DNA from 2 places in the Paenibacillus sp. FSL H3-0321 genome. Region 1 is predicted to be linked to the other one. Evidence: predicted binding sites of a transcription regulator. Region 1 holds the regulator's gene; the other holds the start of a gene.
The links. Region 1 encodes CtsR, which represses protease genes until heat stress. Its sites were predicted from a motif close to ATGGTCAATAAAGGTCAAACA; they were not measured.
Positions count from the first base shown of each region.

Region 2: clpP (ATP-dependent Clp endopeptidase proteolytic subunit ClpP) is a predicted target of CtsR. The motif match lies at 12,911-12,931, and genes of this name have one in related genera.

Region 1 covers NZ_JBBODH010000001.1:3,450,029-3,465,106, forward strand. Annotated here, with positions in the region: gene radA (DNA repair protein RadA) at 1-354, opposite strand, end outside; gene clpC (ATP-dependent protease ATP-binding subunit ClpC) at 582-3,050, opposite strand; gene MHI45_RS15335 (protein arginine kinase) at 3,087-4,151, opposite strand; gene MHI45_RS15340 (UvrB/UvrC motif-containing protein) at 4,180-4,704, opposite strand; gene MHI45_RS15345 (CtsR family transcriptional regulator) at 4,731-5,192, opposite strand; gene MHI45_RS15350 (GNAT family N-acetyltransferase) at 5,538-6,710, opposite strand; rRNA gene rrf (5S ribosomal RNA) at 7,132-7,248, opposite strand; rRNA gene MHI45_RS15360 (23S ribosomal RNA) at 7,327-10,253, opposite strand; tRNA gene MHI45_RS15365 (tRNA-Ala) at 10,488-10,563, opposite strand; rRNA gene MHI45_RS15370 (16S ribosomal RNA) at 10,664-12,219, opposite strand; gene MHI45_RS15375 (MFS transporter) at 12,679-13,935, shown strand; gene MHI45_RS15380 (molybdopterin-dependent oxidoreductase) at 14,148-15,078, shown strand, end outside.
Region 2 covers NZ_JBBODH010000001.1:4,369,730-4,384,807, reverse strand. Annotated here, with positions in the region: RNA gene ssrA (transfer-messenger RNA) at 1-285, opposite strand, end outside; gene smpB (SsrA-binding protein SmpB) at 479-958, opposite strand; gene rnr (ribonuclease R) at 1,355-4,252, opposite strand; gene secG (preprotein translocase subunit SecG) at 4,497-4,730, opposite strand; gene MHI45_RS19575 (hypothetical protein) at 4,879-5,142, opposite strand; gene eno (phosphopyruvate hydratase) at 5,268-6,554, opposite strand; gene gpmI (2,3-bisphosphoglycerate-independent phosphoglycerate mutase) at 6,613-8,157, opposite strand; gene tpiA (triose-phosphate isomerase) at 8,157-8,912, opposite strand; gene MHI45_RS19555 (phosphoglycerate kinase) at 8,946-10,127, opposite strand; gene gap (type I glyceraldehyde-3-phosphate dehydrogenase) at 10,238-11,248, opposite strand; gene MHI45_RS19545 (sugar-binding transcriptional regulator) at 11,365-12,417, opposite strand; tRNA gene MHI45_RS19540 (tRNA-Arg) at 12,750-12,824, shown strand; gene clpP (ATP-dependent Clp endopeptidase proteolytic subunit ClpP) at 13,017-13,613, shown strand; gene MHI45_RS19530 (GDSL-type esterase/lipase family protein) at 13,714-14,352, opposite strand; gene MHI45_RS19525 (PdaC/SigV domain-containing protein) at 14,474-15,078, opposite strand, start outside.

The DNA of each region.
Region 1 (15,078 bases):
TAAACCTTGAGTAGTCAATGCATGCGAGGTCTGCAGCAGCAGGGTTGATTTCCCGATGCCGGGGTCGCCTCCGACCAGCACCAGCGATCCCGGCACAATACCTCCGCCGAGAACCCGGTTAAGCTCACCGATGCCTGTCAATATACGGGGCTCTTTGTCACTTTCTATATTTATGATCGATTGCGCCTTTTCTTTACTCTGAAAAATAGGTGCATTCATTCCTTGTGTTTTGACTACGCTTTCGGTCTCCTCAACCATGGAGTTCCATGCCTGGCAGCCCGGGCATTTGCCGAACCACTTCGGCGATTCGTAGCCGCATTCGGTGCAGAAAAATTTAGTTTTTGGTTTAGCCATGTGTACTCCTTACCGTCCGAACTGCTTAAATTGCGGATAATTTTCTCTTATTCAAAGTTTACCATTTCTGCACCTTGAACGAAAGGTCAGTTCAGAGCTACTTTTGAGGAGTATCCCATTAACTTTCCTGAAATTCGGGTGAATTATCACCAAAAGGGTCTGCACAGCAACAAAAAGCCCCCGCCCCTCTATACGGAGGAGCGGGAGCTATGTTTCACAGATGGATATTATTTCTCAGTTTCTACTTCTTTTTCCAGGGAAGCTGCTGGCGGCTCAACGGTAGTTACGACAAGCTCACCGTTCACCTCATCAATCTTGAGGGAATCACCTTTTTTGATGTTGCCCTTCAGCAGTTCTTCGGACAGCCGGTCCTCAATATGCTTCTGGATCGCCCGGCGAAGCGGACGTGCGCCGAAGGCTGGATCATAGCCCTCTTTAGCCAGGAAGGCTTTGCCTCCCTCTGTCAGCTCAAAGTCCACATCGTACTCACGCAGCCGCTTGCGCAGCTCATCGGACATCAGCGTAACAATTTCTGCAATATGCTTTTCTTCCAGGGAGTGGAAGACAATGATCTCATCGATCCGGTTCAGGAACTCGGGACGGAAGCTCTTCTTCAGCTCATCCATAACCTTGCCCTTCATATTGGTGTAGTCTGCTCCCGCATCCTGCACCGCTGTGAAGCCCAGCGTCGAATTCTTCTTGATCGCCTGCGCTCCTACATTGGAGGTAAGAATGATCAGAGTGTTGCGGAAATCGACCACGCGGCCTTTGGAATCGGTCAGACGGCCGTCTTCCAGCACCTGCAGCAGGATGTTGAATACTTCCGGATGGGCCTTCTCAATTTCGTCCAGCAGTACTACGGAATATGGTTTACGGCGTACCTTCTCGGTCAATTGTCCGCCTTCTTCATAACCCACATAACCTGGAGGCGCTCCTACCAGTCGGGAAGTGGAGTGTTTCTCCATGTACTCCGACATATCAATCCGGACCACCGCATTCTCATCGCCGAACATTGCTTCAGCAAGCGCCCGTGCCAGCTCGGTTTTACCGACCCCGGTAGGACCGAGGAAGATGAAGGAACCCATAGGGCGTTTAGGATCCTTAAGTCCTGCACGTGCCCGGCGGAGGGCCCGGCTGACTGCCTTGACGGCTTCATCCTGGCCGATTACCCGTTCATGCAGGATAGACTCCATATTAAGCAGACGGTCGGTTTCCTCTTCCTTCAGCTTGCTGACCGGTATGCCGGTCCAGCTGGCAACCACTTGAGCGATATCCTCCGGTGTAACCTGTGAGTCGGTGCGGCCTTGCTTCTCTTTCCACTGGTTCTTAGTCGTGTCCAGTTCCTCGCGGATCTTTTGCTCCGTATCCCGCAGTGCGGCAGCCTTCTCGAATTCCTGGCTCTGTACGGCTGAATCCTTCTCCTTGCGGATATCATCCAGACGCATTTCCAGTTCCTTCAGATTTGGTGGAATCGTATAAGAGTTCAATCTTACCTTGGAGCCGGCTTCATCAATCAGGTCAATTGCTTTGTCCGGAAGGAACCGGTCAGGAATGTAACGGTCGGACAGTTTTACAGCCTCTACGATGGCTTCATCCGTGATCTTCACCCGGTGATGGGCTTCGTAACGGTCACGTAGTCCGTAAAGAATCTGTACAGCTTCCTCAGGAGATGGCTGATCCACCGTAATTGGCTGGAAGCGGCGTTCCAAGGCTGCGTCTTTCTCAATATATTTGCGGTATTCATCCAGCGTAGTGGCACCGATGCATTGCAGCTCTCCACGGGCCAGAGCCGGCTTCAGGATGTTAGAGGCGTCAATGGCACCTTCCGCACCGCCTGCACCGATCAAGGTGTGCAGCTCGTCAATGAAGAGCACGATGTTTCCTGCCTGGCGAATCTCATCCATAATCTTCTTAAGGCGGTCTTCAAACTCACCGCGGTATTTAGTTCCGGCTACTACAGAACCCATATCCAGAGTCATTACGCGTTTGTCGCGCAGCGTTTCCGGAATTTCATTATTGATGATCTTTTGGGCCAGACCTTCGGCAATGGCTGTTTTACCAACCCCAGGCTCACCGATCAGCACCGGATTATTCTTCGTCCGGCGGCTCAGCACCTGAATGACACGTTCAATTTCCTTACTGCGGCCGATAACGGGATCCAGGTTGCCATCCTTGGCATAGGCGGTAAGGTCACGGGCCAGACCATCCAGCGTTGGTGTGCTGACATTAGCAGGCGCACCGCTGTGGCTGGAAGTAGCTTCGCTGCTGCCGAGCAGCTGCAGCACTTGCTGGCGGGCCTTGTTAAGGCTGATCCCCAGGTTGTTGAGTACACGGGCAGCTACACCCTCGCCTTCACGGATAAGCCCGAGCAGAATATGCTCAGTGCCGACGTAAGTGTGCCCCAGCTTACGGGCTTCGTCCATCGACAACTCGATAACTTTTTTGGCACGAGGAGTATACGCGATGTTTGTTGGCTGCTCCTGTCCTCTGCCGATCAGTGTTTCCACTTCATCCTGAATTTTCTCAAGACCCAGACCAAGTCCGATTAGAGCTTTCGCGGCTATGCCGTCTCCTTCACGAATCAGTCCGAGCAAAATATGTTCTGTCCCAATGTTGTTGTGTCCCAAACGAACAGCTTCTTCTTGCGCCAGCGCCAGCACTTTTTGTGCGCGTTCCGTAAATCTTCCAAACATCATATCTCCTGCACCTCCACGAATAATAAATATCTATAATTAATGTTGTGATCCCAGTGTTTCCCGGAGCAGCTTCGCCCGGTACATATCACGTTCAGTAGCCGTGAGCTCATCGCCGAACAGCTTTTGCAAAAATCCGGGCTGTGTCTTGACATTCAGCTCATTCAGCACTGAAATCGAAGGCCCTTCCAGTATCCCCAAATCGACTCCAAGCCGCAAATCGGATAACCGCTGGGCCGACTCTTTTAGCTCCATCACTGCCGCATAGGACAAAATGCCGTAAGAGCGTTTAATCCGGTCGGTAATCCGCAGTGCGGAATCAACCAGCAGGCGTTCACGGGCATTCCGTTCATGCTCTATAATCTGGGTGACCACACTGTGAAGATTCTCAATGATCTCACTTTCGGTCTGTCCCAGTGTAATCTGGTTGGATATCTGAAAGATGTTTCCTACTGCTTCGCTGCCCTCACCATAAATCCCTCTTACGGTCAGTCCCACCTGATTTACAGCGGATAGAATCCGGTTGATCTGATGGGTCATAACCAATGCCGGCAAATGCAGCATCACCGAAGCTCTTAGCCCGGTTCCTACATTGGTGGGACAACTCGTTAAGTACCCTCTTCTATCATCAAAGGCATAATTGACAGAAGCCTCAAAAATATCGTCGATGGCCGTTGCCCTTACCCAAGCCTCTTTAACCTGCAGGCCGGGAAACAGACATTGAATCCGGAGGTGGTCTTCCTCATTGATCATAATGCTGACCGACTCATCCTCGTTCAAAATGACCGCTCCACCCCGTGAATCATTGGCTAGATTTGGACTGATCAGATGTTTCTCCACCAGCACTTTTTTATCCAGCTCATCCAGCTCATCCAGCTTCAGCAGTTGAAAGGTACCAAAGTCCGCTGCAGCTTCTCCCTGAAACACGGGTGCCAGCTGCTCCAGCGCCTCTTCCGCCTGCTCGGCAGATGCCAGCAAAGGAAAAGGCAGGTGCTCCAGATTGCGGGCGATACGCATACGGCTGCTGATTACAATCTCGGAATGGCTGCCACCGCAGCGCATCCAGTCACTAAGCGCTTGTTCGGTAAACCGGAGACTTGACATGCCGCATCCCCCCTATATATGAAAGACTTTACTCTTGTGCCATTTCTTTTTCAAGTCGGCGGATCTGATCCCGCAGCTCGGCTGCAGTTTCAAACTCCTCTTGCATAATGCTTTGCTGCAATTCCAACTTCAGTTCATCAATTTGCCGTTTGCACATAATTTGTGCCCCTGCACGTTTCGGCAGCTTGCCTACATGAGCGGTGCTGCCGTGCACTCTTCGGAACAGCGGATCCAGCGTGCTGTCAAAATATTTATAGCAGGAGCTGCAGCCGAACCGTCCAAGTTTGCTGAACTGGGAATACGTCATGCCGCAATTCTCGCATTTCAGACCCTGTGCATTTTGGGTTGCCGCGGATTTCTCCTTGCCGGAGCCTTCCAGATCCAGTAAACCGGAGAGCAGGCTGTGAATGGAGAACCCGCCCGCGGTTCCGGGAATTAACTCCCCCTTCTCCCGCGCACAGCTTTCACAAATATGAAATTCCGTCTTCTCTCCACTCACAATTTTGGTGAAATGAAGGGTAGCCGGTTTGACGCCGCATTCCTGGCAAAGCATAAGCGGTGTCCCCCTTACCATTCGTATTATTTACCAAGCAAAGAAATCAGCATGGCTTTCATAATCTTGGCACGAATCTCATCCCGGTAGGGCAGATTAATCGTCAGACAATCCCGGGAAACAGCGGCGCGCATGAGACACGCTTCACGCTTGGTTAAGAACAGGGCCTCCTCAAGCTGGTAAATCAGCCCTTCGGCGGAATTCTGGTCAATATCATTGCCTATCGTGGATTTGAGATGTGCGTAAAGCGCCACATTCTGAGGAAGCTCAAAGCGCTGAATCCGGATGTAACCTCCGCCTCCACGTTTGCTCTCGACCACATAGCCCTTCTCCAAAGTAAAGCGCGTACTGATGACATAATTGATCTGCGACGGTACACAGGAGAACTGGTCCGCCAGATCATTACGCTGAATTTCCACCGTACCTTCGGGACTTTCATGCAAAATATTCTTCAGATATTGTTCGATAATATCGGAGATATTACGCATCACTCATCCTCCAGTGTTCAAATCGTTAGGGTAATTCTTGCTGTACACCCGTCCGGCGGTGATCTCTTAAGAACTTAACCCAAGCACCTGATGGCGAATCGGACACAATGTCCTGCCTTTCAGACCATTACACTTAGGAGAGACTGCTTTCGAGATGCGTTGACTTTGACTTTCTTTGACTTTTTTCATATTATAACATATTCTCACTGAATTCCAAGTGGTTAGTCTTATTTTTTACTTATTGCTGCCATTGTATTCGGAGTAACCCTTGGATCAACATGCATTTTTATATGAAAAAATAAAAAGCTCTCCCTGCTTCATTCAGCGCGGAAGAGCTGCTTACGATTAAAAGAAATCAAATAATGCGGTCCGTGCCTGCGGCATAATCCCTTTCAGCCACTCCACAGCTTCTAGACTGCCGCTTAATTGCCCACAGCGATGCAATTCTTCCGGATGTTTGTATCCAAGCAGCAGCACCGTCAATGTTCCAATGCCGCAGCGCAAATCCGCCTGCTCTCCGGTATCCTTTACTTGTATTAAAGATGCCTCACCTTGCTGATTGACCTTCCACTCCCACAGCCCCTCGTTCCACGGGGCATGCTCATCCTCAATATACAACATGCGCTTTTGCAGCTCGCTCTGTTCCTTAAAGGTGAGTCCTTCCACAAAGGCTTTGGCATTAACAATACGCGCCATAAAATAAGGATAATTCTCCTGCGGAATACGGGGATCCGGAAGCAAAAACGGCAGCATATCATCTGCTGGCACCAGGTTTAACTTCGCAGCGGTGACCATCGAATCATGGTTGGCGAGAAAAGTCCACAATCCCCGGCGGGCTTCTTCGTCCATAAAAATGAATTCATCAATAACCAGTTCTTTGTTCTCTATTTTATAGAGCACATAACCTCCCGGTTCACCCGCTGCAGAATAAAACACACAATGATGTGTATCCTCATCCACTACGCTGTTCTCCCACCATTCACGATCACGCAGCAGCGTACCGTTATACCCGGAAGCAAAGCGCCCGTATAACTGCTCCATTACTTCAATATTTGCTTTATCGCGCTCTACACGCCCCTCCATTTCGGCCTTCCGCGGAAACTTGCCCACCGGTATCGTGTACTTCTTATATTCACAGTAGATCTCCCACCCGAACCTGCGGTAAAAAGGAATCAAGAAGGGATGCAGGAAGGAAAGCGTATGACCTGATTCGTTCATTGTTTGCAGCGTGTGGGACAAAAGCTTGGCCACAAGTCCCTGTCTGCGGTTCTCCGGCCATGTCGCCACTCCGGCAATCCCACCCATGGAGACGGCTTTGCCTTGCACATACACCTGAAGAGGCAGCAGCGTCAGCTCTGCACTTAGCTCCCCTTCCTCAAAGATGCCCCAGACTCTTTCCGGCTTGAACTTCCGTTTGGATTTTACTCTGTCGTCACCGTTAAGTTTGAATTGAAAAGCGTACTCGGACAAGCCAAGGCTTGCCTCAAAATCCTCTAGCTGCAATTGCCTGATCTCCAATACCTTCACCTCATTATCAAATAGAATAGTGCTTATCAAGAGTATATCAAGTCCAAAAAAGGTACGCGAATCCGCCAAGAAAGATTATAAAGAATCCAATGGTTATCCACAACTTATACACAGCAGCACAAAGAACCGGAAAGAATATCTTTCCGGTAAAAAATAGTTATCCACGATTCCACAGTCTCTATCCACAAATTCCACATATTATCCACAAAACCCGTGTATTACTTGGATTTTCTCTTGACGAATCCCCAACAATATGTCTTTCATCCACATCATTTAGGGATAGTTCCCTATCAAATATTGTATCCACATGTGTGTAAGTTTTCTGCGCTTGCTGAAAATTATCCACAACATTTCCACAGCCCTGCACAAACACAAAAAAGCCACTGTCAATGAATCAACAATGGCTTTGTGTGCTTGGCGGCGTCCTACTCTCCCAGGACCCTTCGGTCCAAGTACCATCGGCGCTGGAGGGCTTAACGGTCGTGTTCGGGATGGGTACGCGTGGAACCCCTCCGCTATCGCCACCAAACAGGCATTTACAGCGTAAATGCTTCAGGAACCTTAATTCCTGAAAACTGAATCCGAAACAAATCTGCGTCTTAACTAGTTGGATAAGCCCTCGACCGATTAGTATTGGTCAGCTCCATGCATTGCTGCACTTCCACCTCCAACCTATCTACCTCGTCGTCTTCAAGGGGTCTTACTAATTGGGAAATCTCATCTTGAGGGGGGCTTCACGCTTAGATGCTTTCAGCGCTTATCCCGTCCGTACGTAGCTACTCAGCCATGCTCCTGGCGGAACAACTGATGCACCAGCGGTACGTCCATCCCGGTCCTCTCGTACTAAGGACAGCTCCTCTCAAATTTCCTGCGCCCACGACAGATAGGGACCGAACTGTCTCACGACGTTCTGAACCCAGCTCGCGTACCGCTTTAATGGGCGAACAGCCCAACCCTTGGGACCTACTTCAGCCCCAGGATGCGATGAGCCGACATCGAGGTGCCAAACCTCCCCGTCGATGTGGACTCTTGGGGGAGATAAGCCTGTTATCCCCAGGGTAGCTTTTATCCGTTGAGCGATGGCCCTTCCATGCGGTACCACCGGATCACTAAGTCCGACTTTCGTCCCTGCTCGACTTGTTGGTCTCGCAGTCAAGCTCCCTTATGCCTTTGCACTCTTCGAATGATTTCCAACCATTCTGAGGGAACCTTTGAACGCCTCCGTTACTCTTTAGGAGGCGACCGCCCCAGTCAAACTGCCCGCCTGACACGGTCCCCGTACCCGATTAGGGTACCAGGTTAGAACCTAGATACGATCAGGGTGGTATCCCAACGGCGCCTCCGCAGAAGCTTGCGCTCCTGCCTCTACGGCTCCCACCTATCCTGTACAGATCGTACCCAAATTCAATATCAAGCTGCAGTAAAGCTCCATGGGGTCTTTCCGTCTTGTCGCGGGTAACCTGCATCTTCACAGGTATTAAAATTTCACCGGATCTCTCGTTGAGACAGCGCCCAAGTCGTTACGCCATTCGTGCGGGTCAGAATTTACCTGACAAGGAATTTCGCTACCTTAGGACCGTTATAGTTACGGCCGCCGTTTACTGGGGCTTCGGTTCACAGCTTCGGATTGCTCCTAACCGCTCCCCTTAACCTTCCAGCACCGGGCAGGCGTCAGCCCGTATACTTCGCCTTGCGGCTTCGCACAGACCTGTGTTTTTGCTAAACAGTCGCTTGGGCCTTTTCACTGCGGCCCCCTCGGGCTATTCACCCTACCGAGGCACCCCTTCTCCCGAAGTTACGGGGTCATTTTGCCGAGTTCCTTAACGAGAGTTCTTCCGCGCGCCTTAGAATTCTCTTCTCGCCTACCTGTGTCGGTTTGCGGTACGGGCACCTTCTCCTGGCTAGAGGCTTTTCTTGGCAGTGTGAGATCATGACCTTCGCTACTATAATTTTCGCTCCCCATCACAGCCCAGCCTTAATGGTGTGCGGATTTGCCTACACACCAGCCTCACTGCTTAGACGGACATCCATCAGTCCGCGTCACTACCCTCCTGCGTCACCCCATCGCTCATAGCGGATTACGGTGGTACAGTAATTTCAAACTGTTGTCCTTCGACTACGCCTTTCGGCCTCGCCTTAGGTCCCGACTTACCCTGAGCGGACGAGCCTTCCTCAGGAAACCTTGGGCTTTCGGCGGATCAGATTCTCACTGATCTTTTCGTTACTCATACCGGCATTCTCACTTGTATGCTGTCCAGCGCTCCTTACGGTACACCTTCAACCTGCATACAACGCTCCCCTACCCCAGATGCAAAGCATCTAGCCATAGCTTCGGTGGTGTGTTTAGCCCCGTTACATTTTCGGCGCAGAGTCACTCGACCAGTGAGCTATTACGCACTCTTTCAATGGTGGCTGCTTCTAAGCCAACATCCTGGTTGTCTGTGCAACTCCACATCCTTTCCCACTTAACACACACTTGGGGACCTTAGCTGATGGTCTGGGCTGTTTCCCTTTTGACAATGGATCTTAGCACTCACTGTCTGACTCCCGGCAAGAAGTTAATGGCATTCGGAGTTTGACTGAGCTTGGTAACCCTTGCGGGCCCCGCACCCAATCAGTGCTCTACCTCCACCACTCCATTCACCGAGGCTAGCCCTAAAGCTATTTCGGGGAGAACCAGCTATCTCCGAGTTCGATTGGAATTTCTCCGCTACCCCCACCTCATCCCCGCATTTTTCAACATACGTGGGTTCGGGCCTCCAGTGCGTGTTACCGCACCTTCACCCTGGACAGGGGTAGATCACACGGTTTCGGGTCTACGTCCACATACTAAATCGCCCTATTCAGACTCGCTTTCGCTGCGGCTCCGGCTTCTCACCTTAACCTTGCATGTTAAACGTAACTCGCCGGTTCATTCTACAAAAGGCACGCCATCACCCATAGATCGGGCTCTGACTTTTTGTAAGCACACGGTTTCAGGTTCTATTTCACTCCCCTTCCGGGGTGCTTTTCACCTTTCCCTCACGGTACTGTTTCACTATCGGTCGCCAGGTAGTATTTAGCCTTAGCAGATGGTCCTGCTGGATTCATACGGGGTTTCACGTGCCCCGCACTACTCGGGATCCGTCTCGGAGAGAACACAGTTTAGGCTACAGGGCTTTTACCTCTATCGCGGGCCTTTCCAGACCTCTTCACCTACCATATTCCTTTGTAACTCCATGTGAGACGTCCCACAACCCCAAGGGGCAAGCCCCTTGGTTTAGGCTGTTCCGCGTTCGCTCGCCGCTACTGACGGAATCACTATTGTTTTCTCTTCCTCAGGGTACTTAGATGTTTCAGTTCCCCTGGTCTGCCTCTATCTCCCCTATGTATTCAGAGAGAAGTAACTGCGAATTACCACAGCTGGGTTTCCCCATTCGGACACCCCCGGATCAAAGCTTGCTTACAGCTCCCCGAGGCAGTTTCGTTGTTCGCCACGTCCTTCGTCGGCTCCTGGCGCCTAGGCATCCTCCGTGTGCTCTTATTAGCTTAACCAATCGCTCTGGTATTTGGTTTATTCGCTCATCTTGTTTTAAACAGCGCTTCCAGATCACTCTGTCCGCCAGTCTGTTTAAAGCCAAAAGTCGCTCACAATCCAAAACCTTCGCTTAGTATCACTATTAATTAAAACTTGTTTACACAAGTTTCAGCTAAAAGATGTTCTAAAACGCAAATTCGTTTCGGTATCCAGTTTTCAAGGATCAAGGTACTACTATTGATGAAGTTTGTTGGTGGAGCCAAGCGGGATCGAACCGCTGACCTCCTGCTTGCAAGGCAGGCGCTCTCCCAGCTGAGCTATGGCCCCGCAAATTCCATCAAAACCGAACAAATGGATACGCGTTAAGTATCTTGGAAGCTAAGCTTCCGATTTGAATGTCACCGTTGCAGGTGACGATTCTCCATAGAAAGGAGGTGATCCAGCCGCACCTTCCGATACGGCTACCTTGTTACGACTTCACCCCAATCATCTACCCCACCTTCGGCGGCTGGCTCCCTTGCGGGTTACCCCACCGACTTCGGGTGTTGTAAACTCTCGTGGTGTGACGGGCGGTGTGTACAAGACCCGGGAACGTATTCACCGCGGCATGCTGATCCGCGATTACTAGCAATTCCGACTTCATGCAGGCGAGTTGCAGCCTGCAATCCGAACTGAGACCGGCTTTGCTGGGATTGGCTCCACCTCGCGGCTTCGCTTCCCGTTGTACCGGCCATTGTAGTACGTGTGTAGCCCAGGTCATAAGGGGCATGATGATTTGACGTCATCCCCACCTTCCTCCGGTTTGTCACCGGCAGTCACTCTAGAGTGCCCAGCCTTACCTGCTGGCAACTAAAGTCAAGGGTTGCGCTCGTTGCGGGACTTAACCCAACATCTCACGACACGAGCTGACGACAACCATGCACCACCTGTCTCCTCTGTCCCGAAGGCCGCCACTATCTCTAGTGGATTCAGAGGGATGTCAAGACCTGGTAAGGTTCTTCGCGTTGCTTCGAATTAAACCACATACTCCACTGCTTGTGCGGGTCCCCGTCAATTCCTTTGAGTTTCAGTCTTGCGACCGTACTCCCCAGGCGGAGTGCTTACTGTGTTAACTTCGGCACCAAGGGTATCGAAACCCCTAACACCTAGCACTCATCGTTTACGGCGTGGACTACCAGGGTATCTAATCCTGTTTGCTCCCCACGCTTTCGCGCCTCAGCGTCAGTTACAGCCCAGAAAGTCGCCTTCGCCACTGGTGTTCCTCCACATATCTACGCATTTCACCGCTACACGTGGAATTCCACTTTCCTCTTCTGTACTCAAGCCACCCAGTTTCCAGTGCGACCTCAGGTTGAGCCCAAGGTTTAAACACCAGACTTAAATAGCCGCCTGCGCGCGCTTTACGCCCAATAATTCCGGACAACGCTTGCCCCCTACGTATTACCGCGGCTGCTGGCACGTAGTTAGCCGGGGCTTTCTTCTCAGGTACCGTCACTCCGGTAGCAGTTACTCTACCGGACGTTCTTCCCTGGCAACAGAGCTTTACGATCCGAAAACCTTCATCACTCACGCGGCGTTGCTCCGTCAGGCTTTCGCCCATTGCGGAAGATTCCCTACTGCTGCCTCCCGTAGGAGTCTGGGCCGTGTCTCAGTCCCAGTGTGGCCGTTCACCCTCTCAGGTCGGCTACGCATCGTCGCCTTGGTGAGCCGTTACCCCACCAACTAGCTAATGCGCCGCAGGCCCATCTCCTTGTAGCAGATTGCTCCGCCTTTCATCCTCCGTCCATGTGAACAAAGGAATTATCCGGTATTAGCTACCGTTTCCGGTAGTTATCCCAGTCAAAGAGGTAGGTTGCCTACGTGTTACTCACCCGTCCGCCGCTAAGTTAATCGGGAGCAAGCTCCTTCATAACTCCGCTCGACTTGCATGTATTAGGCACGCCGCCAGCGTTCGTCCTGAGCCAGGATCAAACTCTCCAAATTGGTTTTTTCGAGCGGTTACTTCACCCGAATCACTTCGAGAAAATAACCATCCGAAAAAGATATTGAAAAGAGCGATTGCTCATTTTGAAACTGACGATTCATTAAATGAATCTTTAAAAATTAACGCGTTCCATTTGTTCAGTTTTCAAAGAACTTGCTCCCGGCTTTCAACGTTATGTCTCTTGCGCAGGAATTAGATCATATCATGTTTCTGTATTTCTTGTCAACTTATTTCTTCTTCGCTGATCAAGTTCAGCGTCGATGCCTCATAAGCACAAGAGATAATATATCATGCTGAAGGAATGTTTGCAACCCTTTTTTATAAAATAATAAAATAACGCATAATTGGATCGACTCGAGTACAAATTGATTCCCATAACGCTTCGATTGTGGCTAAAATAGGATTTATCGTATTTCCATATATATGCTCACCCATTAACCCGTTTGAAAGGAGCTCAGATGAATAAGAATTCTATACCCGCTGCTCCCTCTTTAGTTGCAAAAGACCGGGAACAACGCAATCTGCAGCAGGATACTATTTACCGGATTTTACTCGCCGTTAGCTTTGTGCATTTATTCAATGATTCCATTCAGGCGCTTATCCCGGCGATGTTTCCTATCTTAAAGGAAAACATGCTGCTCTCCTATGCACAGGTCGGATGGATATCCTTCGCCCTGAACATCACTTCTTCGGTGATTCAGCCGATAATCGGCTATGCCGCTGACCGTAAACCCCGACCGATCCTGCTCCCTCTGGGGATGTGCTGCACGTTCGCCGGAGTGTTCCTGCTCGCTTTTGCCGGAAATTACGTATTGGTCATCTTCTCTGTTATGCTTGTCGGCTTCGGTTCGGCTGCGTTCCACCCGGAGGGCATGCGTGTAGCTCATATGGCTGCAGGTCAGCGCAAGGGATTGTCGCAATCCATCTTCCAAGTGGGAGGCAACGCCGGACAATCGCTGGGTCCTCTTTTGATGAAATGGGTATTCATTCCCTTTGGGCAGATGGGCGCACTTGGGTTCACCGTAATCGCTGCCGCCGGAATTGCCGTACAGACCTATGTGGCCAAATGGTACCAAGAAATGCTTAATGCAGGCTATACGTTCCGCAAAAAATCGACTGGACGCACGCTTGACCCTGCTCGCAGCAAAAGCATTCTGACCGCAACCGTGATCCTGGTCTTTATCGTGTTTGTACGCTCCTGGTACAGCGCCTCCATCGGCGGCTATTATGCCTTCTACTTAATGGATAAATACGGAATGAAGCTCGATGACGCTCAAATATACATCTTTATGTATTTGGCGGCCGGTGCAGTTGGAACCTTCTTCGGGGGCCCGCTAGCCGACCGTTTCGGACGGCGTAATCTCATCCTGATCTCTATGGTGAGTACTGTGCCTTTTGCGCTGGCGCTGCCTTTTGTAAACCATTTCTGGGCCGCTGTTCTGCTAATCATCTCCGGATTTGTCCTGCTGTCCAGCTTCTCAGTAACAGTCATTTATGCACAAATGCTCTATCCGGGCAATATCGGAACCGTCTCGGGACTGATTACTGGACTGGCTTTTGGGCTTGGCGGGATCGGCTCGGTAGTTATCGGCGACCTGATCGACCGGATCGGAATTGCGACTGTGTTCATAGCTTGCGGCTTCCTCCCGCTGCTTGGCCTGCTTGCCCTGCTGTTACCCAATGATAAGACGCTGGAGAAATGGGCCGCTGAATAAGCAGCATGATTTCATCGCTTCGTCTCTCTTCTATATCTATATAAGTCCATAAGGGTCCATCCTTCTCTATTAGAGTAGGGTGGGCTTTTTTCACAGCAGAAGATATAAGCTCTTAACAACCAGCAGAATTATCCAACCGCCCTTTTTTAGGGTACAATTAATTAAAAGTTGAACTAATTGTCATAGCGCGGAAGGCTGAGGAGGAATGGCAATTGAAGAAAGCACTCACGAACATTCGTAAAGGATACGGGAAGAAGCTTGTCTCCATCCATATGTGGAATGCCTGGCTGGTCCTGTTTCTGGCACTCAGCGGATTATTGCTGGTCGGCGGTTTCTGGCGGGAGCTTCTGGGTGAGGGCAGGGTGTGGCTAAAATGGGCACATATCGCGTTTGGACTGGTGCTGCTGATTCCGGTCATTTATTATTTACTGCTTGCTGCAAAACACTGGAAAAGGCTCAAGGGGAAAAATGGGCAAAAAGCTAATGTGATTTTTGTGCTGGCCCTATTGATCGGGTGGATTGTGTCGGGTGTCGTACTCTGGCAATTCAGGCTTGCCGGGCCAAGAGCAGCAAATACCGCACTATTTATACATGATCTTCTGACTTGGGTTGGACTTCCGGTTATTATCTACCACTCTATTACCAGAGTCAAATGGCTCAAAGAACCGAAGAAACGCTCTATTGTACCAGAACCGGTAACATCGGCTAATGGAGCATCTGCTTCTAATGATGAGCAGAAACAGCCGGGAGCAGCCCATGTCCAGCAGCCGATGTATACCCGCCGCGGTTTCATTAAAGTCGCTGTGGGTGCCGGACTTGCGGTAACGCTCGGACCGACCTTTGTCCGCTGGATCGGCAAATCTTTTCAGTTGCCCGGCACCGCGGATTATGCAGCAAACAATGCCAACACACTAATTCCCGACCCTATTCCGCTGGCAGATTCAGCACCACCGATTGGTGGAGGAGCGGAAGGGAACTTCCGCGTATATACTGTAACCGATATTCCAGCATTCGATAATTCGAGCTGGTCATTTACGATTGACGGGCTGGTGGACAAGAAGTTCACCTGGAACTGGGAGGAATTCGTCAAGCTGCAGCGCGAGGTGCAGGTCAGTGATTTCCACTGCGTCACTGGCTGGTCTG
Region 2 (15,078 bases), 920 kb from region 1:
TCACCCTAGAAGCCCCCCGTAACCGGGTCCCCTTCGGGTCAGCCTGATTGTCTTCTTCAGCTCACCGCAGGCGGAGATGAGACAGCGTATCCCACTACTTGTTAGCCCCTATCCCTGTCACATGGGCGATGCAGGGTAGAAGCACGCACACAGTTTCTTAGGCTGCGAAAGCGTAGTTTGTTTGTTGTTTGCCGTTTAATAGGCTTTAGCGTTGATGAAGCGGACGCGTCCCCACTACTCGCTACTCATGCTCGAACTACCCCCGTCGAATCCAAGAACGGCCCCTCATTAAAAGGGCGCTTCGGATTAAGCGGACCAGCGAGCAAAAGTGATCCGATCCACAGTCTCTTCTTCAAGAAGACTGCAAAGAAGCATTAAGCTTTACTTACACAGTATAGCACATTTATCAACACTTTAACACGAAGGTTAAAGGAATTGAAGGTGGAATCTGGAACATCGGGCAATCTCCTGCCCGGGCTTATCTTGCGATCTTTTGCTTGTCGCGCAGCACACGCTGAATATCACGCTGAGCATCACGTTTTGCGGCAGAATCGCGTTTGTCGTACTCTTTCTTCCCTTTACCGAGGCCGATCAGCAGCTTGGCGTATCCGTTGCGGACGTACACCTTCAGCGGCACGATGGTGAATCCCTCACGCTTGGACTGTCCCAGCAGCTTGTGAATCTGCTCTTTATGCATCAGCAGCTTGCGCGTACGCGTCGGGTCGGTAGGATTGGAGCGGTTCCCTTGTTCAAAAGGGCTGATATGCATGTTGTGCACGAAAATCTCACCGTTTCGAATCGTCGCAAAAGCATCGCCAATATTCGCGCGTCCATTACGCAGCGACTTGATTTCTGTGCCGGTCAGCACCAAGCCTGCTTCGTAAGTGTCCTCGATGTAATAATCATGGGAAGCTTTTTTGTTCTGGGCGAGCACTTTCCCGTCTGCTTTTTTACCCATGAGAGTCACTCCTTGAATCGTATTCCTAAGCAGAGATAGTCAGATCGCCTTAACAAGCAGGTAAGTCTGATTATCCAAACGTCAGATCTATATTGTATCAAAAGCGCTCCGGGGAACGCAAGGAAGCAGCGCCCATTCACCACCAGGCATTTTGACATATGTATGTCAGTAAGCCCCGCTTTGGAGATAATTTATATACAATATGATGGATAAATAGAAAATACATTCTGGCACAACACCACATAGGATATAAATGGGTTAACGTTAATCCCAGTGTAGGGAGACTTTGACTTGGAAGTTTATGCATTCCTTTTGCGGGGGACCCCGAACATAAAATTCTTTATTAGTAAAAAAGCGCCGCTCCCTTCACGGGAACAGCGCCTTCATCATCTCAGTTTACTCCTGAGGTTTTTTCTTCTTTTTCTTTCGGCGTACTGCGCCTTCAGCATTGCTGCCTTTGTCGCTGCGCTTAGCGGCTACCTTGTCGGAGGTCTCCACGTTTCCTGGAGTCACGGAAGGGCCAATGAACACGCCGCTCTTGTTCTTCTTCTTGCGGCGCCCCTTATCCTTGCCTTCTGCGCTTCCGCTGCGGCTCTCGAACCCGCGATCCTCCCGGCTGCTGAACCGGGTGTTCGCGTCAACGCCGCGCAGCTCGCCGGCACCTTGCTCGCCTGAGCCGCCGGCTGGCGCGCCGTAGCCGCCCTTGCCGGAGCCGAAGCCGAAGCTGATGCCGCGTCCCCCGGCACCGCCTCCGGCCTCTCCGCCGCGGCCACGTCCCCCGCCGCTGCGCTCGCGCGGTGCACTGCTGCCGCCCGCTTCGCCGTTCAGGGCGGCGTAAGCCCGGCGTGCGGCCTCTGCAGGGCCGCCGCTGCCACGCTTGGCGCGTCCGCCTGCAGACGCGCCGCTACCGGCCGCCGCGTCTGTGCGCGGCGCTTCCCAGGCGCCGGTTCCCACCGCGCCGGACTTGCCTCTGCCGGCGTTCAGCGCGCCGCCGGATTTGCCCTTGCCCGCGCCGACAGCGCCGGGCTTGCCTTTACCGCCGGTGCGGCCCTTACCGCCGGTTTTCCCGCCGGACGGCTTGCTGAAGCCGCCGGCACCCGGACGGCCGCCTTTACCGCCGCGTCCGCTATAGCTGCGGTGCTCGCCCGCCGCACGCGGCTTCATGTCGACCAGCTCGAAGTCGATCGTGTGGTCGTCCATGTTGACCTTGGCGACGCGGATCTTCACCTCATCGCCAATGCGGAACACCTTAGAGGTGCGCTCGCCGATGAGCGCCATATGAGCTTCGTCAAAGTGGTAGTAATCATCGCTCAGCGCGCTGAGACGGATTAAGCCTTCGACGGTATTTTCCAGCTCGATGAACATGCCGAAGCTGGTTACACTGCTGATCATCGCCTCGAATTCCTCGCCGACCTTATCCTGCATATATTCCGCTTTCTTCAGCTGCTCCGTATCACGCTCTGCTTCCACTGCTACGCGTTCGCGTTCAGAGGACTGCTGCGCGATGTCAGGCATCCGGCTGGACAGGTAATCATGACGCTTCTGGCTTAGGGCACCACCGTTCTCGATCACCTCGCGCATCACGCGGTGAATGACAAGGTCCGGGTATCGGCGGATCGGCGATGTGAAGTGGGAATAATATTCCGCCGCAAGTCCAAAATGGCCCGTGCTCTCCGCATCATACTTAGCCTGCTTCATGGAGCGCAGCATCATCGTGCTGATGACTGTCTGCTCCTTGGTGCCTTGAATGTCCTCCAGCAGGCTCTGCAGCGCGCGGGGGTGGACAGAATTGCCGCGTCCCTTGACGTGGTAGCCAAAATTAGCGGCAAAGGCCATAAAGTTCTGCAGCTTCTCCGGGTCCGGATCTTCATGTATCCGGTAGAGGAACGGCACTTTTAGCCAGTGGAAATGCTCGGCTACCGTCTCATTGGCCGCCAGCATGAACTCTTCGATAATTTGCTCGGCTACTGAACGCTCACGTTTTACGATATCAACAGCTTTGCCGTTCTCGTCGACGATGATCTTGCTTTCTTCAAAGTCAAAATCAACCGCTCCCCGCCGCATCCGCGCATCGCGCAGCTTCATGGCCAGTTCCTTCATCAGACGGAAGTCCTCGATCAGCGGACTGTACCGCTCCAGCAGCTCCGGATCTTCGTCTTCGACGATTTTGCGGACATTGGAGTAAGTCATTCTTTCTTTGGTGCGGATTACACTCGTAAAGACATCATGCTTCACGACCTTCATATGCTCATTAAATTCCATCTCACAGGACATCGTTAACCGGTCCACCTGCGGGTTCAAACTGCAAATCCCGTTAGAAAGACGGTGCGGTAGCATCGGAATTACCCGGTCCACCAGATACACGCTGCATCCGCGGTCATAAGCTTCCTTGTCGAGCTCCGAACCTTCGCGCACATAATAGCCGACATCGGCGATATGGACGCCCAGCTTGTAATGCCCATTCTCCAGCCGCTCCACATTGACCGCATCATCCAGATCCTTGGCATCTTCACCGTCGATGGTGACAATGTTAAGCCCGCGTAAATCGCGGCGTCCCTGCTGGATAATCTCTTCATCGGTAATGGAATCCGGCGCCTGCTCCGCTTCGGTCATCACTTCAGACGGGAAAGCCTCAGGCAGCTGGTGCTTACGGATTACGGATAAAATATCAACACCCGGGTCGTCCTTATGTCCCAGAATTTCAATGATTTCCCCTTCAGCCGCAGTGCGGCCTTCCGGGTAATTTACAATGCGGACCACAACCTTCTCACCGTCAACCGCTCCCTTAAAGGACTGCTTCGGAATAAAGATATCGCGGTTAATCCGCTTGTCATCCGGCAGCACAAAACCATAGGTCTCCAGGCTTTGGAATACCCCAACAGTCTGGAGCACACCTCTTTTCACGATCCGCACCACTTCGCCTTCCATCCGCCCGCCGGACGGGCTCTTCGAAGTGATCCGCACCAGTACGATATCCCCGTTCATCGCACCCTTTAAATCGTTGGCGTGTACATACACGTCGGGATGATCACGGTCGTCCGGGATTAGAAAAGCAAACCCCTTCGCATGTGCCTGCAGCCGTCCGCGCAATAAATCCATGCGTTCCGGCACGCCATAACGGGCATTCCGGGTCAGCACGACTCTCCCGTCCTGTTCAAGCTCCAGCAGCAAATCCTCGAACGCTTTAAACGACGCGCTATCCTGCAACTCGAAGTGGCTTACCAATTCGTCATAAGTGAGCGGTTTATAAGCGGTCTCCCGCATAAAATCAAGCAATATTTCCTGTGTTATCAAGTTAGTCACCTCGGCCCTCCGCAGCCTTCAAGCGCTGCTGGCATATATGTATGTCTTGTCCTGCTTCACCCGAAATCATTCAAGTAAAATTTACCTTTATATACTTCATACCCTAGTATACACGAAATCAATCCAGAGCATCCCTGTAATGATTATCACAAAGTTAACGCAGTCCAAAAAATTGCACCAAAAAAGCCCACGCCCCATTCTATTCAGAACAGTGCGAAGGCTTATTGTAGACGTCCTAATCAACTACAATGGCAACAACGATCGCCATAATGAAGAATCCAGCTGCCAGTGCAACCGTTACACGCTGCAGTACAAGCTCCATACCGCGTGCTTTAGTTTTACCGAAAAGATGCTCAGCACCGCCGGAGATGGCACCGGAGAGACCTGCGCTTTTCCCTTTTTGCAGAAGAACGACCGCAATCAGACCGACGGAAAAAATCAGGAGAACTACTTTCAAAAAGATATCCATTCACTTCCACCTCCTACGTCCAAGCATCACTATCTATGCTAAATTAGGTTTTACGTTTCATAAACAGCATTTTTATTTTATCATAGCTACCGTATGAATACAACCTTCTGACTACGAATCTAGTTTGGAGATACCGAGTGTCAATCTCCTATGCCTGTCTCCTGAAAAACGTAAGAGTCAGCAATAACAGCGCGGAAATCACAATGATAGGAACACACATAAAGGCATAGGCAATCCCTTCCCAGCGCCCAATCACCGAAAAACTGAGCACGAGCAAGATTGCACCGCCAACCAAGCCGACAATCCCCGGATAAAACGTGAGCCCGGAATGCAGTCCCCGGATTCGTGTAAAAACTAAGCTTATGATTACAATCAGTATTCCAATCGCAATCCCTGCCACAATAGCATTCATTCAATCCACTCCTTCCAATTATCTACATTTATAGAATACCTATTCAGAGCGGCAGATGCAATTTCAAATAAAAAAGAGCCTGCCGGAAACCGGCAGACTCTTTGAAAAGCCTGACTCAAAAATAATTATCTTTTGAGGTTGTAGAAGGATTTCAGGCCGTTGTATTGAGCCAATTCACCCAGTTCATCTTCGATACGAAGCAATTGGTTGTATTTAGCGATACGGTCTGTACGGGAAGGAGCACCTGTTTTGATTTGGCCGGCATTGGTTGCCACAGCGATATCAGCGATGGTGCTGTCTTCGGATTCACCGGAACGGTGAGAGATAACTGCAGTGTAACCTGCACGTTTAGCCATTTCGATAGCATCGAAAGTTTCAGTCAAAGTACCGATTTGGTTAACTTTGATCAGAATGGAGTTACCGATACCTTCTTCGATACCTTTAGCCAGACGCTCAGTGTTGGTTACGAACAAGTCATCGCCAACGAGTTGGATTTTGTTGCCCAATTTCTCGGACAGCAATTTCCAGCCTTCCCAGTCATCTTCGGAGCAGCCATCTTCGATGGTGATGATTGGGTATTTATCAGCCCAAGAAGCGAGCAGGTCAACAAATTCAGCTGGTGTGAAGGATTTGCCTTCGCCTTCCAGGTGGTATTTGCCATCTTTGAAGAACTCAGTGGAAGCAACGTCCATACCAAGGAATACGTCAACGCCTGGTTTGTAGCCAGCTTTTTCGATAGCTTCCATGATGGAGGACAATGCATCTTCGTTGGAAGTGAAGTTAGGAGCAAATCCGCCTTCGTCGCCAACTGCAGTGTTCAGGCCTTTAGCTTTCAGTACCGATTTCAGAGCGTGGAAGATTTCAGCGCCTGTACGCAGTGCTTCTTTGAAGCTAGGTGCGCCAACTGGCAGAACCATGAACTCTTGAACGTCTACGTTGTTGTCGGCATGTGCGCCGCCGTTAACGATGTTCATCATTGGTACTGGAAGCTGTTTAGCGTTGAATCCGCCCAGGTATACATACAAAGGTACATCCAGAGCTGCTGCAGCAGCGCGGGCTACGGCCATGGATACAGCCAGAATTGCGTTAGCGCCGAGTTTGCCTTTGTTGTGAGTACCGTCCAAAGTGATCATCAATTTGTCGATGCCCAGTTGGTCAAGAGCGTCCATACCGATTACTTCAGGAGCGATGATTTCATTTACGTTCTCAACAGCTTTCAGAACGCCTTTGCCCAGGTAACGGTTTTTGTCTTCGTCACGAAGCTCTACAGCTTCATGAGCGCCAGTGGAAGCGCCGGAAGGAACGATAGCGCGGCCTTTAGCGCCGGATTCCAGATAAACATCAACCTCTACAGTAGGGTTACCGCGGGAGTCGAGGACTTCGCGAGCGTACACATCAGAAATAATAGTCATGTAAGTTAATCTCCTTTTATCATGGGTTTTGGTAGTGATGGTGAAGCTTAAATCCTGCTTATTTACGGCTGGCGATCATGGATTGTCCGGTCATTTCCGCTGGTTGCGGAAGTCCCATCAGATCCAGAATCGTCGGTGCCACATCAGCAAGGATACCGGATTCGCGCAGTACAACATTTTCAATAGTTACGATGAAAGGAACCGGGTTGGTAGTATGAGCCGTGAACGGACGTCCGTTCTCGTCAAATACCATATCCGCATTGCCGTGGTCGGCAATGATGATTGCCACGCCGCCTTTGGCTACAACGGCATCCACAACTTTACCCACACATTCATCCGTCACTTCAACAGCCTTGATTGTTGGCTCCAGCATGCCGGAGTGTCCAACCATATCAGGATTCGCGAAGTTAAGGATAATAGCATCTTGTCTATCCGCTTCGATTTCCGCTACGCAGGCCGCCGCCACTTCGTATGCGCTCATCTCAGGCTGAAGATCATAAGTTGCTACTTTAGGAGAGTTGATCAGGATGCGGGTTTCCCCAGGAAGCTCTTCATCGCGTCCGCCGCTGAAGAAGAAGGTTACATGCGGGTACTTTTCAGTTTCCGCAATACGCAATTGCTTCTTGTTCTGCTGTACCAGCACTTCACCCAAGGTATTATCCAGGTTCTTCGGTGAGTAGGCCACGAAGCCCTGCACCGTTTCGCTGAATGTAGTCAGACATACGAAGTGCAGGCCTTGCGGGAACAAAGGACCCCGGTCAAAACCACGGAAATCCGAGTTGGTAAAGACTTGGGACAGCTGAATCGCGCGGTCAGGGCGGAAGTTCAGGAACACAACGGAATCGCCGCTTTCCACTACCGCAACCGGCTTGTCGTTGCTGTCTACGATAACACTAGGCTCAACGAATTCATCATACACGGAATTCTGATAGGAGGCTGTGATCGCCTGCAGGGCATCGGTATATTTCGGACCTTCGCCATATACCATAGCACGATAGGCTTTCTCTACACGCTCCCAGCGTTTGTCACGGTCCATTGCGAAGTAACGCCCGGATACCGTAGCAATCTTACCTACGCCAACCTCTTCAATCTTGGCTACGAGATCCTGAACGAACTTTTGTCCGCTGTCAGGAGGTACATCGCGGCCGTCCATGAATGCGTGAATATACACTTCGTGCATATCTTCTTTCTTGGCCAGATCAAGCATGGCAAACAGGTGGCTGATATGACTGTGTACGCCTCCGTCGGAGACCAGCGCATACAGATGAAGCTTTTTGCCGGTTGATTTGGCGTTTCTTACAGCAGCAACCAGCGTTTCGTTATCAAAGAATTCTCCGTCACGGATAGACTTGTCAATCCGGGTCAAATCCTGATATACGATACGTCCGGCACCGATGTTAAGGTGTCCTACTTCCGAGTTACCCATTTGTCCTTCCGGCAGACCTACAGCTTCGCCGCAAGCGGTCAGTGTGGTATTCGGATATTGTTTCAGGTAACGGTCATAGTTAGGCTTGTTGGCTTGAGCAACAGCGTTGCCTTCAGTCGTATTGCGCAAACCGAAACCGTCCATGATGATTAACGCTACAGGTTTTGGTGCTGACATTACTTCGCCCCCTCAACGAGTGAAACAAAGGAAGCTGGCTGCAGGCTGGCACCGCCGACAAGAGCGCCGTCGATGTCGCTTTGACTCATGTACTCCGTTACATTCTCAGGCTTCACACTGCCGCCGTATTGAATACGCACAGCTTCAGCAGTTGCTTCATCATACAGACCTTTTACAAGGGTACGGATATAAGCAATAACTTCGTTGGCATCCTGGGAAGTGGAGGATTTGCCTGTGCCAATGGCCCAGATAGGCTCATAGGCGATAACCACCTGAGCAGCCTGTTCGGCACTGAGACCGGCAAATGCAGCTTCGGTTTGAACTTTACACACATCTTTTGTCTGATTAGCTTCGCGCTCTTCAAGCTTTTCGCCTACACAAACAATTGGAGTGATGCCGTGACGGAATGCCGCATGCATCTTTTTGTTCACGATTTCGTCCGTTTCGCCAAAATAAGCGCGACGTTCGGAGTGCCCGATGATAACATACTCAATGCCAAGGTCCTTCAGCATTACACCGCTGATTTCACCTGTGTAAGCTCCGTTATCTTCGAAGTGCAGGTTTTGTGCACCGATCTTGATGCTTGTGCCTTTTACTGCTGCTACCAGTGCTGGCAGGTTAGTAAATGGAGCGCAAACAACAGTCTCTACGCCTGCTACTTCTGCTTGGCCTTTGACTTCAGCGATGAAGCCTTCTGCTTCCGGAACGGTTTTGAACATCTTCCAGTTCCCGGCGATAATAGGTGTTCTACTCATAGTAATGGATTGCCTCCTTCTACCGTCTACGTCTTACTTGTCGTTCAGTGCTTCTACGCCAGGAAGTGCCTTGCCTTCCATGAACTCGAGTGATGCGCCGCCGCCAGTGGAGATATGATCCATTTGGTCAGCCAGGTGGAATTTCTCTGCTGCAGCTGCGGAATCACCGCCACCGATTACAGTGTAACCTTCGGTTGTCGCACAAGCCTGCGCTACAGCCTTTGTACCTTCAGCAAAGATGTCGATTTCGAACACACCCATAGGTCCGTTCCATACAACCAGCTTGGAGTTTTTGATGATATCGGCATAAATTTCACGAGTTTTAGGACCGATGTCCAGACCTTCCCATTCAGCAGGAATGTCAGTTGTATCAACAATTTTGGTGTTGGCGTCTGCGCCGAACTTATCGGCTACAACTACGTCAACCGGAAGTACGAAATTTTTGCCCAGTGCTTTAGCCTTCTCGATAAATCCAAGAGCGACATCAAGTTTGTCGTTGTCTACCAAGGAATTTCCGATTTCGAAGCCTTGAGCTTTAGTGAATGTATAAGAAAGGCCGCCGCCGATCAGTACATTGTCAGCCAAAGTCAGCAGGTTGTCGATAACGTCGATCTTGTCTTTAACCTTGGAACCGCCGATGATGGCAGTGAAAGGACGCTCAGGGTTCGAAAGAGCTTTGCCCAGAACAGACAATTCTTTCTCCATCAGAAGACCGGATACAGCCGGCAGGAAGTGAGCGATGCCTTCAGTCGAAGCATGTGCACGGTGAGCTGCGCCGAATGCGTCGTTGACGAACAGGTCAGCCAGTTCCGCGAACTGCTTAGCCAGTTCAGGATCGTTCTTTTCTTCACCCGGATAGAAACGGACATTCTCAAGCACAAGTACATCACCGTTGTTCAGTTCAGCAATTTGTGCTTTAACAGCATCGCCGATCGCTTCATCAGCTTTGGCAACTGGTTTGCCGAGCAGCTCGGACAGACGTACAGCAGCACCGGTAAGGCGCATGGAATCAACGAATTGACCCTTAGGACGGCCCATATGGCTGGCCAGAATGACCTTTGCACCGTTCTCGATCAGGTATTTAATCGTTGGAAGTGTTTCGCGGATACGTGTATCATCAGTGATTTTACCGTCTTCCACTGGCACATTGAAATCGACGCGTACAAATACGCGTTTGCCTGCTACTTCTACATCACGGACGCTCTTTTTGTTCATGATTAGTTTCCTCCACACCCATATTGGTTCACTCACGAATCCATTTAGAAAGAGCGGAAACAAGGAACTTCTGTTTCCGCTCTATAGATGCTGCTTATATAAAAACGATCTTATTGAGCAAGTTTAGCGAAGTGTTCCAAAGTGCGAACGAGTTGTGCAGTGTAAGACATTTCATTGTCGTACCAAGCAACAGTTTTAACCAGTTGTTTGTCGCCAACAGTCAGGACTTTAGTTTGTGTTGCATCGAACAGGGAACCGAAAGTCATGCCTTTGATGTCGGAAGATACGATTTCATCTTCAGTGTAGCCGTAAGTTTCTGGATCGGAAGCTTCTTTCATTGCTGCGTTCAGCTCTTCAACAGTAACGCTCTTGTTAAGAACAGTAACCAGCTCAGTCAGGGAACCTGTAGCTACAGGCACACGTTGAGCAGCTCCGTCAAGTTTGCCCTTCAGATCTGGAATAACCAGGCCGATGGCTTTAGCAGCACCGGTAGTGTTAGGGATGATGTTCTCAGCAGCAGCACGGGCGCGTCTGAAGTCGCCTTTAGCGTGTGGAGCATCAAGAGTGTTCTGGTCACCAGTGTAAGCGTGGATAGTTGTCATCAAGCCTTCAATGATACCGAACTTGTCGTTCAGCACTTTTGCCATTGGAGCCAGGCAGTTAGTTGTGCAAGATGCGCCGGAGATAACTGTTTCAGTACCATCCAGAATGTCATGGTTAACGTTGTAAACGACAGTTTTCATGTCGCCTGTAGCTGGAGCGGAAATAACTACTTTCTTAGCTCCGCCTTTCAAGTGTTTCTCAGCTGCTTCTTTAGTTGTGAAGAAACCTGTGCATTCCAGCACGATGTCAACACCGAGGTCGCCCCAAGGAAGTTCTTCAGGGTTGCGGTTAGCCAGAACCTTAACTTCTTTGCCGTTTACTTTGAAGAATCCGTCGTGCACTTCAACTTCACCCTGGAATTTACCTTGAGTTGTATCATATTTAAGCAAATGAGCAAGCATCTTAGCGTCAGTCAAGTCATTGATTGCTACCACTTCGATACCTTCTACATTTTGAATACGGCGGAATGCAAGGCGTCCAATACGTCCAAAACCGTTAATACCAACTTTTACACTCATTGAATAGTTCCTCCTAGATTTCGTTTTATTTATTCAAGACAGGCCGTTAAGCTTGTCAAGACAACAATGTTAAGTATAATGCAAAATAACTGCGAATGCTCTCCAGAAACTGGATGCTATAGGATCTGCTGTATTTGTGTGTCGATTTCTTTGCCGATTTCGACAGCCGCTGCCTCGTCTATGACGAGTATGTCCTCTTGCCCAAACCGCAGCATCGCATGGATGGCCTTCGCCTTGCGTTTGCCTCCGGCGATTCCGATGACAACTTCCGTCCGGATAATATCCTCCAGTCGCAGTCCCATCGTCAGCATGGTATGGACTACCTGGCCGTCTTCATTGAAATAGTAGCCGAACGATTCGGCAACCGCGCCTTCTTCCTGTATTTCCGAGACCGTAGCCTCATCAAGCTTACGGCGGTGGGTCATTTCAATGGCATCGCCAATTCCATGAACAATAATACGCGATCTGCGGATGATTTGCACGATTTCTCCAATATTGGAGTCCAGCGCCAGCGATTGATAAGCATCTCCGCTGAGCAGATCGGGCACATGCAGCAGCCGATAATTGGCTCCAAGCCGTTTGGCCATCGTCGAAGCAATGGTATTGGCCTGAATCTCCATACTTTCCCCAAGTCCTCCGCGCGCCGGAACAATCCAGGCGTTCTTATAGGAATGGGATAACGGCGGTGTCAGCTGATCGGCCATTTCGGCCAGTGTCGAGCCGCCGGTGACAGCAATCGTATCGCCTGCACGGAGCACACCCAGCAACGCTTTGGCGCCTGCCCGGCCCAGCTCACGTTTGGTAAACAGCGATGTCTCACAATCGCCAGGCACTACTATGACTTTACTAAGACCGTACGTTGAGCGAATCTTCTCTTCCAGATCATCCAGGCCGAACAAGCTCTTGGCGATCGGCTCCAGCAGGTCAAGCAGTCTGCGCCCGGCATCGCTGATGCGCATGCCGACACTCTCGATCTCAATGAGCCCTTGCGATTTCAGAAGATCCGTCTCGGCGCGCAGTACCCGCTCAGTCATATCAAGCGAAGCGGCGAGCGTCCTGCGTCCGATAATATCGGACAGCATGATCTGATGTAGAATCGTGTACCGTCTCTTAAGGGTTTCCATGAGATCAGGCAGAAGCTGCTTTTGGATTTCTAATAAATTACGCATGCTTTCACTCCTGCAACTTCGTCTTTCTCTATTCCCTTGTTCGTGGTCTCAAAATGTCCCGGGTTAACTTTTTAAGTCCCACCCATATTCTACCCAAATATTACGCGGAGTGCAAGTCTTCCGAGAGTATAATTCTCAACCTCTTTTCATCTTATACATCTGCCAAGCCATGTAAGGGGCGGAAAGTCTTGTGCTGGCCGCACAAACGCCCAAACTGTATACTTCCGGCCGGGCTGAAAATGAGGCCACAGAGATCCGGGAAAAGATATTTTCCAAACAACAGGATGAATCCATTGCATTTGCATAATAAGTGTATTATAATAATTTCTGTTGCGCCCGTGGTCCAATGGATATGACGTAGGCCTCCGAAGCCTGAGATCCAAGTTCGATTCTTGGCGGGCGCGCCATTATTTTCTTATTTGTCTATAATTTAGCAGCACCCATACTATTGATTAACCAAAGAGCCAGGTGATGGCTCTTTTTTTTGCAACTAAGTTTGACTTTCTTTGACTTTTTGTTTGAATTTGTTTATCATGTGGTTAATACGGTAACAGTAAAAATGAACACATTCGAAGAACCAATTCAAGGAGGTTTTCCACGTGAGTTATATTCCTATGGTAGTAGAACAGAGCAACCGCGGTGAGCGCGCTTATGACATCTATTCCCGCCTGCTGAAGGACCGCATCATTTTCCTTGGAACGGAGGTTAATGACGTGGTAGCCAATTCCATCATCGCGCAAATGCTGTTTCTGGCTGCCGAGGATCCGGAGAAGGATATTCACCTGTATGTAAACAGCCCTGGTGGCTCCATTACAGCGGGTATGGCTATATTTGATACAATGCAGTACATCAAACCGGATGTATCGACGATTTGCGTAGGTATGGCCGCTTCGATGGGAGCTTTCCTGCTGAACGCCGGTGCCAAAGGCAAACGTTTTGCACTCCCTAACAGCGAAATTATGATTCACCAGCCTCTGGGTGGTGCTCAAGGTCAGGCAACGGACATCGAAATCCGCGCCCGCCGCATCCTCAAGCTGCGCGACAAGCTGAACCGCATTCTATCCGAGCGCACAGGACAGCCGCTGGAACGGATCGAAAAGGATACCGACCGCGACTATTTCATGAGTGCAGCTGATGCAGCTGAATATGGTATTGTCGATAAAGTTATCGAGAAGACGCTGCCTGCCGGCGTTTAATACAAGCAACAACAAAGAGGCTGGTTGGGACCACAAAGTGATCCCCGCCAGCCTCTTTTGCTGTTTTATAGTTCAGGTACATTATTCTATTGATGAAGAATTACCCCAGACGCCCATACCCCAACGTGTCCAGCTTCCCGGCGATAACACGGTAACCTCTTCCGTTAGGATGCAAATGATCAATTGACAGCAGCCCCCGCTCGTTGCCGGCAAACTCATTATATATAGAGGCGAACCGGCATACCGGGCTGCTATATCCCGCAGCATAGCGGTTAAACTGCCGCACCCAATCCGTCGCTTCTGTCAACTGGGGATAGGGGTTATACAGTCCTACTATTCTGATAATATAGGGTCTCCGCATGCCCGCCTTCAACTGCGAAAGCGTGCCCATAATGTCATTCAAATTACGCTTGCATTCCCGGAGCGCTTTTTGCAGTACCGGAGCCAGATCGCCCGGCCGCCCGCCCGCCGCTTTGGCCGCCTTGATCAAATCGTTGCCGCCAATGGACATCGTAATCAATTCGGCCTCGCTGATGGCAAGCCGATAGTTGTAATCCCCCTTCAGCCTCTGCTCCAATCCATCTGTGGTCAAACCGTTGACTCCCAAATTGGATAATTCGATCGGCACCCGCAGCCGCACCTCGGCCATCCGGCGGTAGACCGGAACAAACCCATTGCCCGGCAGAGCTCCAAATCCTGTCGTTAACGAATCGCCAATCGCCGTATACTGAATACTCATCGTTACTTTCCCTCCCCGCTCCTAAGCTGGTTTCTCCTTTAGCTTATGAACGGTTAGGTGATCCGGTAACGGAGAAATGTCCGTATCCGGCATTGGCGGATTCGCAGCCCGGTCACTGTATTTACTTCAATGCGGCAAATGGACCGCTTCCGCTGGGGAGCAGCTCCTTGAACGTGAAAGTAAACTCAGGAAATCCGGCAGCATATGCAGTGTATTCATACAACTGGAAGAAAAGGACCGCCTTGCCGTCTTTCAAATAGAAATCCTTCTCCGTATTCAGGCCGGTAAAGCCGCCAAGATACCCGCCATTTGCTTTCAGCAGCTTCGCCAGCTTTGCATTAAGCTCTTTTTTATAGTTGGGGTTGGCACCGAATAAATCTCCAAGCAATAGCTGCTTTCCGTCCTTGAGCGAGAAGGTAAAGGCATTGCGGAAGGTCATTCCATGAGCGCCGCCGGTATACCCATACTGGCTGGTCACAAGGCTGAGCACCCCGTCCTGATTGTACGTAACCACGTATCCTCCTTCGTATTCATAGGGGCGGTCATCTTTGGCTCTATTGGCAATTTCCTTCTCAGCCCCTTCCGCATACTTGAGGAACGTCTGCTTAAGGGTATTATTAATCGCTGCCTGCGCCTTGGCATTGTCCAAACCGCTGATTTGCGGGTAATCCAGCTTAATCGGCGCGTCCTTGTAGTCCTTGCTGTAAGTTTCAGTCGTTACCGTAA